Regions from separate parts of the Shimazuella sp. NTD250 genome, predicted to be linked through region 2. Evidence: a T-box and tRNA genes for the amino acid it is inferred to sense, from the RefSeq annotation. Region 2 holds a T-box; the other holds one or more tRNA genes.

Region 1 (7,148 bases), 420 kb from region 2:
GGATAAAAGGAAAATACGTGTTGTAGTAGGAATGTCAGGAGGAGTAGATTCTTCTGTGACAGCATACCTGCTCAAACAACAAGGATATGATGTCGTCGGTTTGTTTATGAAAAACTGGGACGACACAGACGAATTTGGTCACTGTACTGCTACAGAGGATTTCGAAGATGTACGCAGAGTGGCTACTCAAATCGGAATCCCTTATTACTCCGTTAATTTCGAGAAAGAGTACGCAGATAAAGTATTCCAATATTTTCTCGATGAATATAAAGCAGGCAGAACACCTAACCCAGATGTGATGTGTAATCGAGAAATCAAATTTGGCGATTTTCAAGAAAAAGCAAAGCAGTTAGGCGCAGATTACATCGCAACTGGACACTATGCAAGGGTAGAACATAGTGAACAAGGCTCTACTTTATTACGAGGTATAGACCCTACAAAAGATCAATCATATTTTTTATATGCGGTGCATCGTGCACAGCTCGATCACGTTCTTTTCCCAATAGGACACTTACAAAAAGCAGAAGTTCGAAAAATAGCAGAAGAGGCCGGATTAGCAACTGCTAAGAAAAAAGATAGTACAGGCATTTGTTTTATTGGAGAAAAGAACTTTCGACAATTCCTCAGCCAATACTTGCCTGCAAAACCCGGGGAAATCCACACTATGGATGGCAAACGAATTGGAGAACACGATGGATTGATGTACTATACGCTCGGACAACGTCAAGGACTTCGTATCGGAGGATCAGAAACGGGTACAGGGGAACCATGGTTTGTAGCAAAAAAAGACGTTAAAAACAACATTCTATATGTTGCCCAAGGACACAATAATGAAGCGCTGTTTTCCGCAGGGCTTACCGCCAGCCATCTCAACTGGTTACAAGCAGAACAGCCGCAAGAACCCTTCACCTGTACAGCGAAGTTTCGCTACCGCCAAGTAGATGTACCTGTGACCGTCACCCCAAACAGTGACGGCACTGTCACCGTACACTATGCCGAAAAAGAGCGGGCCGTGACACCCGGACAATCTGTTGTCTTTTACGACAAAGAACGATGCCTTGGCGGTGGAATTATCGAGAAAACATTTTAACAGAGGTCACTCCTCTGTTTTTTTGTGTCTATTTGCCGGAAACGAAATTATCGCAATATAAGTCTTTTTTACAAATAATTTAGGACTTATCAAATACAAAAATTATGTATATGAAAAATTGAAATATATAAATAATAAAAAATTGAATTTAATAATAAATAAAATTATATTTATGATGAGTCCAATTTTTTATTGGTCTAACACAGACAACAAGGGTGTGGAAACATGAGCTTTCTCTCAAATATTATTCATTTTTTGGTGGCTTATCGATTTTTTTTACTTTTTGGATTTATCTTCGTCGGGATAGTACTTCCCTTATTATTTAAATACTCCAAGCGGGGCACTGTTGGAGTCGTCATTTCTGTTCTATTTTTCTTAATTGGTATTGTAAATGTGATCTGGGGAACCGATTTAAATAATGTATTTTTGAATAAAAATGGGAAAATAGCTGAGGCAGTGGTAACTAAAACAGAAATGACAAATAGTACTTACAATGATATTCCAATTGAACGTTATTACTTGTTGATTCTTACAACAGCAAATAAAACGATCCAAACAACATTTGAGAGCACAGCCTTTAACATTTATCCAGCCCCTGAGAATGGTTATATCTATCCCAACCAAGGTGAAAGATTTATGATCAAGTATATTCCCGGTGCAGAAGATAACTTTATTATTTTAACCAATATAAATTCGTCCTATAGTAAAAGATTGGCTTGTGATACTTACTTCAAAGAAATGGAAGATTCAAAAACAGAATATGAATTTAACCCATCCAATGCTACTTTTAAAAATAAATATTCAGCCACTTTGCGCAAGTACATTTCTAATAAATGTAATCTTGCAGAACAATATCAAAAAGAATGGGAAATTCTCCAAAGAAAATAACTCCTCTAGTGGACTGCATTTTCCCATTCTATTAAACTGAAAGAATGGATTCAAAATTTTATAGTAACTATATTTAACAACTTGCATGAAAGATCAAAAAAGATGAAAGCATGTGCTTTCATCTTTTTGTTTGGCGGGCCCTAGAGGAGTCGAACCCCTAACCTTCTGATCCGTAGTCAGACACTCTATCCAGTTGAGCTAAGAGCCCATATTCATTTTGCAAGACGTTATCATTCATTGTTGAAAAAATGGCGGGCCCTAGAGGAGTCGAACCCCTAACCTTCTGATCCGTAGTCAGACACTCTATCCAGTTGAGCTAAGAGCCCGTATTCATTTTGCAACAACGAAATCCATCATAACTCTTTCACACATAAAAGTCAAGCACTTTTTTGGTGCGGATGAGAGGATTTGAACCTCCACGGTCATCATGACCACAAGAACCTGAATCTTGCGCGTCTGCCAATTCCGCCACACCCGCATAAGCAAGCGGAATTATACAAAAAGTTTTTAATGGAGGCGGCACCCGGATTTGAACCGGGGGTAAAGGTTTTGCAGACCTCTGCCTTACCACTTGGCTATGCCGCCATAACACTCAATCTTGTGACACTTGAATATTCTAACATAATCCCACCAAAAGTCAATAATAAAATTTTGAACTCCACCCAAAGCCATGTTTAAACTTTTATTGTTCATCGCTGTATTATTTCGGATGAATGAGAAATCCTAAAACCTCAAACACTATAACAAAAAAGGATGTCCAGCATGATACCAATTGAATCTACCATCGAAGACAAACAAACACAATTCGCCAGTCTCTCTGATCAGTTGGAAGAGGAAGATTTCCACATAGGCGGCGGCTATGCATATGATCATGGTTATTTCGACAAACCATTGGACTGGGAAGAAGAACATGGAAACCGGTATTTTCTTCGCATTCCTGTATTTGCGGTGCGAGGTGATATCGGAGATCCAGATACTCTCGTTCGAATCGGAAAACCATTTGTAATCAAACATGAATTTCGCACAGATGAATCTAGTGATCCTACTGGGGATTCTGGTGTTTTTAGCGGAATGATGAATCAGTTTACAACTCCTATCCCAGCAGAAGATCATCCCATTGATCAAAAATGGATAGACAGGGCCAGAGAGATTGTGAATCGAGTGGAAGGGTTACACATATAAGTTGAAAACAATCCAACTATAAAAAAGCGCAAACCATTTTCTCTAGAGATAACTTCTCTAGAGGTTCGCCACAAAAGATATTACTTGTCACTAAGCTGTCTTTCATGCAGAAAAAAGCCACCCTGTCATCAAGAAGCAGAGTGGCTTTTTGTATTGGCAGGGGCGGTAGGAATTGAACCCACACTGGAGGTTTTGGAGACCTCTGTTCTACCATTAAACTACGCCCCTATAACATAGCCACCAACAATGGATTGGTGGCTATGATGATATGTGGTGCTGAAAGCAGGATTCGAACCCGCGACCTACTGATTACAAGTCAGTTGCTCTACCAGCTGAGCTATTTCAGCATATTCAAAAACATTCAAATGGTGGCTCGAGACGGAATCGAACCGCCGACACGAGGATTTTCAGTCCTCTGCTCTACCGACTGAGCTATCGAGCCATCTATGTATAAGATGGCGGAGAGAGAGGGATTCGAACCCTCGATACGCTTGTGACGTATACACGATTTCCAATCGTGCTCCTTCGGCCAGCTCGGACATCTCTCCAAAACACTTTGATTTTGTCAGGAACGAGATCTATCTTAACCTGTAATGAGGTTTGTTGTCAACTCTTTTTTTCATTTTATTTTAATGATGCTTCGAAAACGAATATTTATTAGTTATATAGCGGGGTGGAAGCATTTCCCACTACTTGCATCGCATTTATCTACATAATATTTTCATTTGCAAAAACATACATTCTATGTTACTATTTTTTTAGTATTCCAAACAGTGTACATATACCTAAAAGTTATCTAGCTTTCTTGTGTACGGTGTTACGCCGTATCTGCGTGTAAGATTCCCATACTTCATCCGGTCCCGCGTTACTATACTAGCCCTACCGTGGTGGGGGGTGATTGTGGCCGCCTAAGTAGGCGTAGCCGCTACCACAATCGACCCCCCACCACGGGGGCTAGCTCAGTGGCGTTACCAGATCAAGGTGTTTTCGTAGATAACTTTTTAAAACCTAGCTAATTCATTTGGCTAGGTTTTTTTGGTTCCTATATATAAAGCAGCAATTAGTCACCTGAACAAATTATCTCAAACTATTCCTAATACTGCGATTCAAATTTTTATATTTTTTTCAACAAAATCCCTGCTGGAAACAGGGATTTTGCGTATATTTAGTTCTCCCATTGAAATGTCTCATCAACAATAGAAATAAGCTGATTCAACCGCTGCGACAATTCTTCTTCATTCCTCCCTACAAAAGCAAATTGAGCGATGGAATCGACACTTAATTGCGCTTGATCATATGACTTTCCATCTTCTCCAGTAATTTGGGCCACTTTCACCCATTCTGGAAACAAGGTAGAGTTCACATGTAATAATCCATATTTAGTGTTCACCAATAACCATCCAGCTAAATGGGAGGGATTCATTTTCACTTCTTCCTTCAATACTGGACCTGGAAGTCCAACAGAAATTTGAGCATGAATATCAAACAATGACACATCGTATGCAAGTTTATGTGTGTCAGATACTTTTGCACCACCTGTCCTGCTGCCAATCTCCCCAAAAATAATTTGATCATTCGGAGTATGAAACCATTCCGCATGAAATGTGGTATTTGCTGGTGTGTCTAAAATCTCCAATACTTTTCTGGTTCCTGCGGAAAGTCGCCGGCTCAAAGGATTTTGAGGATGTAACATCGTACTTCCTAGATATGTCATCGAACTCGAAGCAAGTGGTGCATTGTAATATTTGGACACAGTAGTTAATTGAATGACCCCGTCTTCCACCCAACCATCAATATGAAAATATTCCCCATCAATATATTTCTCAACTAATACTTCCGAAAGTTGTTCGTTTGCTAAAAAATTTTCTAGTTCTTGCCGATGATGCAAAACATAAGTCGAAACTGAACCAAGACCGTCAATGGGTTTGACTACGATCGGATAATCATACTGATCGGCAAATCGGGAAATATCTAATCCGGTTTGTGCTAAGGTCATCTCTGCAACTGGAATATCATTCTCTCGTAATTTTTGCTTCATGATCCATTTGTTGCGAAATTCCATCGCACTTGCAACGCTTTGCCCTTGAATACCTAAATATTCTCTCAGTTTTGCTGCTCTTACTAGATCATATTCTTGTAAAGCGATAACGGAAGTAAAATGATAGGTCTGATGTAATTCAATGGCACGAAGAATAACTTGGTCGTTTGAAATATAATTTGGAAAAAATTCAATATGGTGATAATCCTTTCTATCAAACGTATGCTTAACATGATCAGAGGCCAAAACGACTAATTCTTCTGTTGTAGTGGAGAATACTTGTTTTAAGGGACAGGCGGTATAAGGTAGATTTTCAAGGATTAGTATGGTCATTCGTTCGTTTCTCCTTCTGATCTATTTCCAGCTGCCATCCATATTGTATTTGTGTCAAACCATTTCAGAACGTTTTGTAATCGTGTCCTTACTTCTTCTTCTGTTTCTCCAATTACTACAAAAGAAGCTACTGAATCACAACTATTTTTGGGATCACTGAAAGATGTCCCTTCTGGTACATCTTGTATATATTCATAAACCCAATCTGGCGGTTCACACTTAGGGAAAGATACCAATTCCCCCTCTTTTGACAACGCCTGCACTGAACCACTCAGTCGGGCGGGAGCTTGTCCGAGCAAATTTTGCCCAAAAGCAATACCAGCTTGCAACTCTGCAGATACAAGCAATAAATCTTTTCCATAAGCCACTTCCATTGTTTTTGATATACGTCCGCCGCCGGGTCGACATGCAATTTCAATAAAAATAATTTCTCCTGTCGAGGTTACCAAACATTCTCCATGAAATACTGCATGAGAAGGAAAATCCAATATTCGAATGACTTCTGCCATCGCTTCTTCTATTTGATTTTTATATGGATTATCATTGTGCATCATATAACTGCCAGAAATGAATGTTTGATTCTGATAATGAAACATTGGCTCTAAATATTTTGAAGCACATATCAACTTCAATTCATTATCCTCAATAACACCATCAATATGATATTCTTCTCCTTCAAAAAATTGTTCTGCGTCCATTTTGTGATGAAGACCACTCTTTGCAAACTCCAAAAGATCCGTCTCGTTGTGTAGTACAGTGATTCCTGTAGCTCCTGCACCATCAATCGGCTTCAAAATAATGGGATAGCCAACTTCATCAATAAAATGAAGGAGATCAAAGATATCTTCCACTTGTTTAAATATTGGAATACGGATTTTTTGACATTTCGCTCTCAGGGCTTCTTTCATTCTAATTTTATTGCGAAATTGTATTGCACTGTGTACCTTTTGACCATCAATTCCTAGATGTTCTCTTAATTCAGCTGCTCGAACCAAATCATACTCTGATACAGCAACAATATGTTCAAATTGGTATGTTGCATGCAAATCAATTGCACGCAAAGAAACAGCATCATTGTTATGAAAGCTAGTAAATTCTTCATAGTGTGCAAATGAATCTACAAAATATGGCTCCATTACTTTTTGATCGCTAATAAAAACAACCTTATTTGAAATTTCATTAAAATTATTATAAGTATTCCAAATATACGGAAATCTGTTTAAAATAAGAACACTCATTTAAACTACCCCTTTCTTAATATAAAGTTAATTATATATATTATTAACATATTGCACACTCTAATATATTGATATTTATTACTATTAAAAATAAATTTATGTAAAGAAGATATAAAAAAATCAAATCACAAGAAAATTTATCAAGAGAAGCTATTATGACCACTTCATTGACACCTACACAGGTAAAAAAGATGACATGAGTTTCCATATACCATTTTCTTGTTCATCCTATTTAGATCCACCCCAAACTATTGCGAATATATTTTCGGTTCATTCTTGACGGAATTCTCCAAAATCATATATATTTATTTATAATCATCATTTTTAGCATATGTTTCAGCATCGAAACCATTGTGATATGACCTGACCTTTCAATGGG
Region 2 (7,148 bases):
TGATAGCTTAAATTGACTGCCTGAAATAAATAACATCAATGCAATCAAGGTCATTGTTCCTTTGGTGGTGAAAACAGCACTTGTAAGATCACCTATTTCTAATACACGTGGAAAAACAGTATGGATAACTGCTGTGATCAGCATGGGAATAATCAGTAATCCACCGGGTATTTTCTTTATTCTGTTTAAAATATCCATTTTCTGCTCCTTATTAGAAATAGAATTCGATGATAGAACAACAAAATAGGAAGGCATAAAGAAAACAGCGAAAAGCTTCAAGTGGCAAAATCAGGATTGCCACTTGAATTTCGCTAGAGATGAGCCCAAATTGTTATATTTCTTCACCGTTCGTAGAAATAACATTTTTATACCAATAAAAAGAATCCTTTCTCACTCTTTTCATGGAACCATTCCCATAGTCATCTTGATCTACATAGATGAATCCATAACGCTTTGTCATTTCTGAGGTGGAAGAGCTAATCATATCTATAGGTCCCCACATTGTATAACCAATCACTTCCACACCATCTTCCAATGCCAATTTCATTTGTAAGATATGTTGTTGTAAAAATTCAATTCGATATGGATCATGGATGGTGCCATCTTCATTCCATGTATCGAGAAATCCAGAACTATTTTCTAAGATAAATATGGGTAATTCAAAGCGGTCATATATTGAATTCAAAGTATAACGTAATCCAATAGGATCAATCTGCCATCCCCATTCATTTTCAGCTAAATGTGGATTTTTATAGACGCTGTGAACATTTCCTGATGTCAATTTCAATTGTTTTGTATCACTGCTTGAAATCATGGAGTTATAATAAGACATTCCAACAAAATCTGCTGTATTTTCTGCTAGGATTGCTAAATCTTCCTCTTTTATGCTCAGATGAATATGATGTTTTTTGAAGTACGTTTTTGCATAGTATGGATATTTACCCTTATTCAAAATATCTAGATAAAATAGGTTTTTCATTTGATCATCTCGTTGCATTTGCAGCGCATCTTCTGGTTTGCAGGTATAAGCATAAGTAGTGAAATAAGCGACCATACTGCCTATTTTATTTTCTGCATCTATTGCATGAGCTAGCTTTGTCGCCTTTGCAGCGGCAACAAACTGATGATGGAGCCCTTGAAATAACATCTCCTCATAGTTTTCCTGCCCTTCATTTATAATTCCTAAGGTTTTGGGGCCTGCTTTTACGCTCATATTGATTTCATTAAATGTTACCCAATATCTTACTTTTCCTTTATATCTTTCAAAGAGTACTCTACAGTATTTGGCATACAAATCTATCAATTTTTCGTTATACCAACCACCAAATTTTTCGATTAGTACAATTGGCATATCAAAATGGGAAATGGTTATCAGTGGTTCCATGTTGTGTTTTAAGCATTCATCGATTAATGAATCATAAAATTTCAATGCTTTTTCGTTAGGTGCTGCATCTTCACCATTTGGAAATACACGAGCCCAAGATATGGAGTAGCGGAATACTTTAAATCCCATTTCTGCAAATAAGGCAATATCTTCTTTGTAAGTGTGATAAAAATTGATTCCTCTTCGTTTAGGGTATTTGATTATATCTGGATCATTTTTCGCTTCTTGGATCATCTCCATCGTAATCTGCATTTGCTTTGTAATCTTACGGTCATTTTTGGGATTAAATTTCATTACTTCTGGGATGGTCATTGATTTACCATCTTCGTTATATGCCCCTTCCGCCTGACATGCGGATAAAGCTCCGCCCCATAAGAAGTCTGCTGGAAATCCTGTTGTCATTTCTTTCACCGGTTCCTTTCTATGCTTTTATTACTTTGAGCAGTTCCTCTTTTTCTTTTATCCATCCTGTTGTTGCAGGGAGGACAGCTAAGTAGTCATCACTATTTGTCACGATGATCGGTGTGATGATGTCATAGCCTTCTTTTTTAATAGCATCTACATCAAATTCGATTAATAAATCTCCTAACTTCATCTTCTGTGATTGTTCAATATGGGCAGTGAAATGTTTACCATCCAGATTTACGGTATCGATTCCAATGTGAATCAAAACCTCTACTCCAGTATTTGATTTTAGCCCGAGGGCATGTTTTGTTTTAAAAATGGCATCGACAGTACCTTCAAACGGAGCATATACCTTGCCATTAGAAGGGATAATAGCAATTCCTTTTCCCATTAACTCTTGTGAAAATGTTTTATCATCCACTTCTGCCAAGTCTTTTACTTCGCCAGCTAAAGGACTCATAATGGAAAATTCGCGGGTTAGGGCAATATCCGTCTTCTTTTTTTCTTTTTCTATCTTTGATGTGTCATCTTCTTTAATACCAACAGCTAAAGTGAATAAGAATCCTAATAGAGCTGCCATGATACACCCGATAATGATATACATGTATTTATCTGCTTCATAAGAGGAGAGGCTCAGCAGTCCTGGTAATGCGATCGCTGTTGATTTAGCATGAACAAAACTATAAAATCCTCCCGTTATACCTGCTGCTGCGCATCCTGCAAAGAAAGGTCTTCTATATTTTAGGTTTACCCCATATATAGCTGGTTCTGTAATTCCAAAAGCTGCTGTAATGGCACTTGTTCCAGCAGCAGATTTCATTGCTTTGCTCTTTGTTAAAAAGAATACTGCCAAAGCAGCTCCAGCTTGTGCCAGATTTGCGCCTAATGCACTTGGCATCAAAACCGTATATCCTACTTCCGCAATTTGTTGAATTTGCATAGGCATAATAGCATAATGCATACCAAACATAACCATTATCGGTTTAAAGAAACCTAACAATGCACCTGCAACTACTCCAAATGTTGCAAACAAAGCATTTATTCCTATAGTTAACCAATTTCCTACATAGGAACCGAAAGGAGCAATGACGATTAATTCGAGTGGGATCATGATCAGCAGTACGATCATTGGTGTGAGAATTACTCTTAAAAATTCCGGAATCACTTTATCTACCATCTTGTAAACATAACTCAATAGCCAAACGGACAATATGATGGGGATAACAGATGAAGAGTATTTAACCAATAGGATTGGCAGGCCTAAAAAGTCAATCGTTGTAACTCCTGTCTTAGCTATATTCTGTGCAGCATCTAAAATGGTAGGATGTAACAATGCAGCGGCTAAACCTATTGCTAGGTACTCATTTGTTTTAAATTTCCTTGCTGCACTCACGGCTAAGAAGAACGGTAAGAAATAGAAAATACTATCACCGATCATATCGAATATGGCAATAAAACCTGACTTTGGATCGATCCATTTCATTGCTGTGATAATAGTAGATAGACATTTGACCATGCCACAACCTACTAAAGCTGGTAACAAAGGAGTGAAAATACTAGCAATCGTTTCAAAGATTTGATTAATCGAAAAGCCTTTTTTTCTTTTTTCTGCCTCATCGTGATTTGTAATATGGGCTATTTCTCTTATTTGTTCATAAAGGGATTCTACTTTTTCACCTACTACTACTTGTAATTGTCCCCCTTTATTTTGCGATTTTAAGACGCCTTCAAGTGCATCTAATGCATGCACATCGGCTTTTGTATCATCCTTTAAAACAAATCTTAGACGAGTTGCACAATGAGTGAATTGTGAAATGTTGTTTTTTCCGCCAATCAATTCTAAGATTTTGGATGCTAACCCTACCTGAGCCATTGTCAACCTCTCCTTTTTGGTTTATATCGTTTGTGAGAAAAAAAATGACCAAAACAAGTGAGTAAACACTTATCTTGGTCATGCCTGATCGAGTCAGTAACAGTCCATTATTTATTTGATTGTGCTAATCGATGAATGTGTAAAACCAAATATAATTTTTCATCATTGGAACATTCCCACTGATAGTGAGTCTGTAAAAATGTCTCGATTTTTTCTACACATTTTATATCAGTAGGGTATTTTTCCTTTACCATCTGAAAAAGAGCTTCATTTTCACCTTTTAAAGAATTTGCAGTCATGTGTCTGATGATAAAATACCGAATATGGGTAGCAAACCTTGTAAAGTGGAGTGCATTTTCATCAAAATCCATTTTATAGTAGTATTTGATAATGGATAAAATTTCGCCTGTAATCTTTGTTATTTTTGTTGTTTCACTCATTTCACCAGAGCCGATTTGAGCATTTATAAAATGAAGGGCGATAAAGGTAATCTCTGATGGTGGCAAAAGGATATTTGTTTGCTCTTTGATAATTTCTAGAGCCTTTTTACCGACTCTTGTTTCTTCGGGATATAAGGTTTTTACTTCCCATTCTAAGGGGCTCTTGACTTGGACATTTTCTTTACTCCTTTGAAGTGCAAAGCTGATATGGTCTGATAATGTAAGAATTAAGTTGGGATTAAGTTCAGTTGATAATATCTGTTTACCAGCTTTAATGATTTCTTCAGCTAAATAAATATCTTCAATAGGAATATCATTAAGCAAATCAAACATTTTAATATTTTTAGGAGAGACATATATTTTTTCAACAATATCGGCATCGGTTATTTCATAAGGGGTTTTTTTAAAACCTAATCCTTTGCCAACAACCAATACTTCTTCCTTCTTATCGTTGATTGCCAGGGCGACATTATTATTAATCTTTTTTATTACCTTCATTTGTTCACCTCCTAAACAAGAAATGACCAAAACAAGTGAGTAAACACTTATCTTGGTCATGCCTGATCGAGTCAGTAACAGTCCATTTATTTTATTTTGATCATAAAATACAAAATTTCATTTCAAGCACTTCCAAACAACAAAATGAAATGTATACGCTTCCACTATCTATTTCGTATTATAGTTGTCGATCAAGAGGTTTGTCAATTGCTAAATGATAGGAGGCTACAGATTATCATTTTTCATTTATATGATAATCCAATTGACAATAACAATGTGTCACATATAGGTAGTTTGTTTTGATAATGACATCGTTCAAGATTTATGATCTTAACTAGAAACAACAGTGTATGTTACATTTTTATTTCGACAGGAAAAAGCACAACCAATCCGCAATCTTCTTGACATTGTCTTCAAAGCAGGGCATAATGATGGCAATATCATGAGTGAAGCTAGGATGGAGAGTAGTAGCTTGTTTCTCTCAGTTTAGAGAGTTGACGTACTGGTGCAAGTCAACCTGAGGGATATGTGAACTCGCTTCATCGCTCCAGAGGGGAATAACAAGTAGCCTTTGGCGTATACCTACGTTACAGGTTCGAGCCGAGCGTCCGAACAAGACGCTAATTTAGGGTGGTACCGCGGGAAGACAACCTCTCGTCCCTAGCAAAATAGCTAGTGGCTTGAGGTTTTTATTTTTTAGATGAAGAAAGGTTGATTGGCATGAAAGAGTATGCACATCGGGAGATTGAAACAAAGTGGCAAGCATACTGGGAAGAAAATGCGCTGCATAAAACAGATGAAGATAAAACAAAACCAACCTATTATGCATTGGAACAGTTTCCCTATCCATCAGGAGACGGGCTTCACATGGGGCATGTTCGTGTTTATTCGATAGGAGATGTGATCGCTCGTTTTCGTAAGATGAACGGTCATCGCGTGCTTCACCCAATGGGTGCGGATGCATTTGGTCTGCCAGCAGAAAATGCTGCTATTCAGCGTGGGGTCAATCCACGTGAATGGACATTAAATAACATGGAGCGGATTCGCAAAGAGCAGGCATTGTTAGGTGGTTCCTATGATTGGGATCGTTATGTAGGTACCTGCTTGCCTGATTATTATCAGTTTACCCAGTGGTTGTTCTTGCTTTTTTATGAGCGAGGATTGGCTTACCGCAAAGAGGCATCTGTCAACTGGTGCCCAAGCTGTGCGACTGTTCTTGCCAACGAGCAAGTAGAAGATGGAAAATGCTGGCGTTGTGGTTCTGAAGTGATCAAAAAAGAGTTAGAACAATGGTTTTTACGGATTACAGACTATGCAGAGCGCTTGCTAGATGGATTGGACACACTGCCAAGATGGCCTGATAAAATTAAAACAATGCAGCGAAATTGGATTGGGAAAAGCAAAGGTGCAAATGTCACTTTCTCCCTACCATCAGTGGAGGAAGAAGTAAGTGTGTTCACAACACGACCAGATACATTATATGGTGTCACTTATATGGTTTTAGCACCTGAACATCCGCTTGTTCCTCAATTGATTCAAGGAAATAAACAAGAGCAGGAGATTCTTGACTTTATCCAAATGATGCGTAAATCGACTGAACTAGAGCGGACTGCTACCGATGTTGAGAAAATTGGCTATGATACGGGTTCTAAAGCTGTCCATCCATTGACAGGGGAAGAAATTCCGATTTGGATTGCCAATTATGTCTTATTTGATTATGGAACAGGTGCAGTGATGGGGGTTCCAGCCCATGATGAACGTGATTTTGTCTTTGCGAACAAATATAATCTACCAATCAAAGTAGTTGTTCAACCAGATGGAGAGAAATTAGCAGAACACCTAGCGGAAGCATTTACAGGAGAAGGGAAGTTAGTTTCATCTAGTTCTTTTGATGGAGTAAACAACCGGGAAGCGATTACGGCAATTGCCGATCATTTGGAGCAGCAAAACAAAGGTGGAAGTGTAACCAACTATCGTCTTCGCGATTGGTTGATTTCTCGTCAACGTTATTGGGGCACACCGATTCCGATTATTTATTGTGATGATTGTGGGGTAGTTCCTGTACCAAAAGACCAACTGCCAGTAGTTCTTCCAGAAGATGTTGTCTTTGATGGAAAGAGCAACCCTTTGGCAACATCAGAGAGTTTTGTTCATACCACTTGTCCTTCATGTGGGGCAAAAGCACGCCGGGAAACCGATACGATGGATACATTTATCGACTCTTCTTGGTATTACTTCCGGTATGTAGATGCCAAAAATGAGGAAATTCCTTTTGCGAAAGATAAAGCAGATGAATGGTTACCTGTAAAAGAATATATCGGAGGAATTGAGCACGCAGTATTGCATTTGCTCTACTCTCGCTTCTTTACGAAAGTACTGCACGATGCAGGGTTAGTTTCGGTAGAAGAGCCTTTTGAAAGTTTATTGGCTCAAGGTATGGTATTACGAGATGGAGCCAAGATGTCCAAATCAAAAGGAAATGTGGTTAGTCCTCTCGAGATTATTGAAAAATACGGTGCGGATACAGCTCGTCTCTTTATCCTTTTTG

The links. A T-box is a leader RNA that pairs with one kind of tRNA and senses whether it is charged. The one in region 2 lies ahead of leuS (leucine--tRNA ligase), so its partner is inferred to be a tRNA-Leu.
Region 1: it encodes a tRNA-Leu, which carries the amino acid that the T-box ahead of leuS (leucine--tRNA ligase) is inferred to sense. The anticodon was not compared.

The regions. Positions count from the first base shown of each region.
Region 1 covers NZ_JCAJZS010000001.1:591,627-598,774, forward strand. Annotated here, with positions in the region: gene mnmA (tRNA 2-thiouridine(34) synthase MnmA) at 1-1,090, shown strand, start outside; gene AC5WOF_RS03195 (hypothetical protein) at 1,316-1,978, shown strand; tRNA gene AC5WOF_RS03200 (tRNA-Arg) at 2,110-2,186, opposite strand; tRNA gene AC5WOF_RS03205 (tRNA-Arg) at 2,228-2,304, opposite strand; tRNA gene AC5WOF_RS03210 (tRNA-Leu) at 2,369-2,456, opposite strand; tRNA gene AC5WOF_RS03215 (tRNA-Cys) at 2,490-2,563, opposite strand; gene AC5WOF_RS03220 (YugN family protein) at 2,741-3,160, shown strand; tRNA gene AC5WOF_RS03225 (tRNA-Trp) at 3,315-3,388, opposite strand; tRNA gene AC5WOF_RS03230 (tRNA-Thr) at 3,432-3,507, opposite strand; tRNA gene AC5WOF_RS03235 (tRNA-Phe) at 3,527-3,602, opposite strand; tRNA gene AC5WOF_RS03240 (tRNA-Ser) at 3,617-3,708, opposite strand; gene AC5WOF_RS03245 (ATP-grasp domain-containing protein) at 4,326-5,531, opposite strand; gene AC5WOF_RS03250 (ATP-grasp domain-containing protein) at 5,528-6,769, opposite strand.
Region 2 covers NZ_JCAJZS010000001.1:176,307-183,454, reverse strand. Annotated here, with positions in the region: gene AC5WOF_RS00970 (2-keto-3-deoxygluconate permease) at 1-198, opposite strand, end outside; gene AC5WOF_RS00965 (glycoside hydrolase family 1 protein) at 332-1,786, opposite strand; gene AC5WOF_RS00960 (beta-glucoside-specific PTS transporter subunit IIABC) at 1,806-3,662, opposite strand; gene AC5WOF_RS00955 (PRD domain-containing protein) at 3,770-4,600, opposite strand; T-box leader at 5,046-5,265, shown strand; gene leuS (leucine--tRNA ligase) at 5,321-7,148, shown strand, end outside.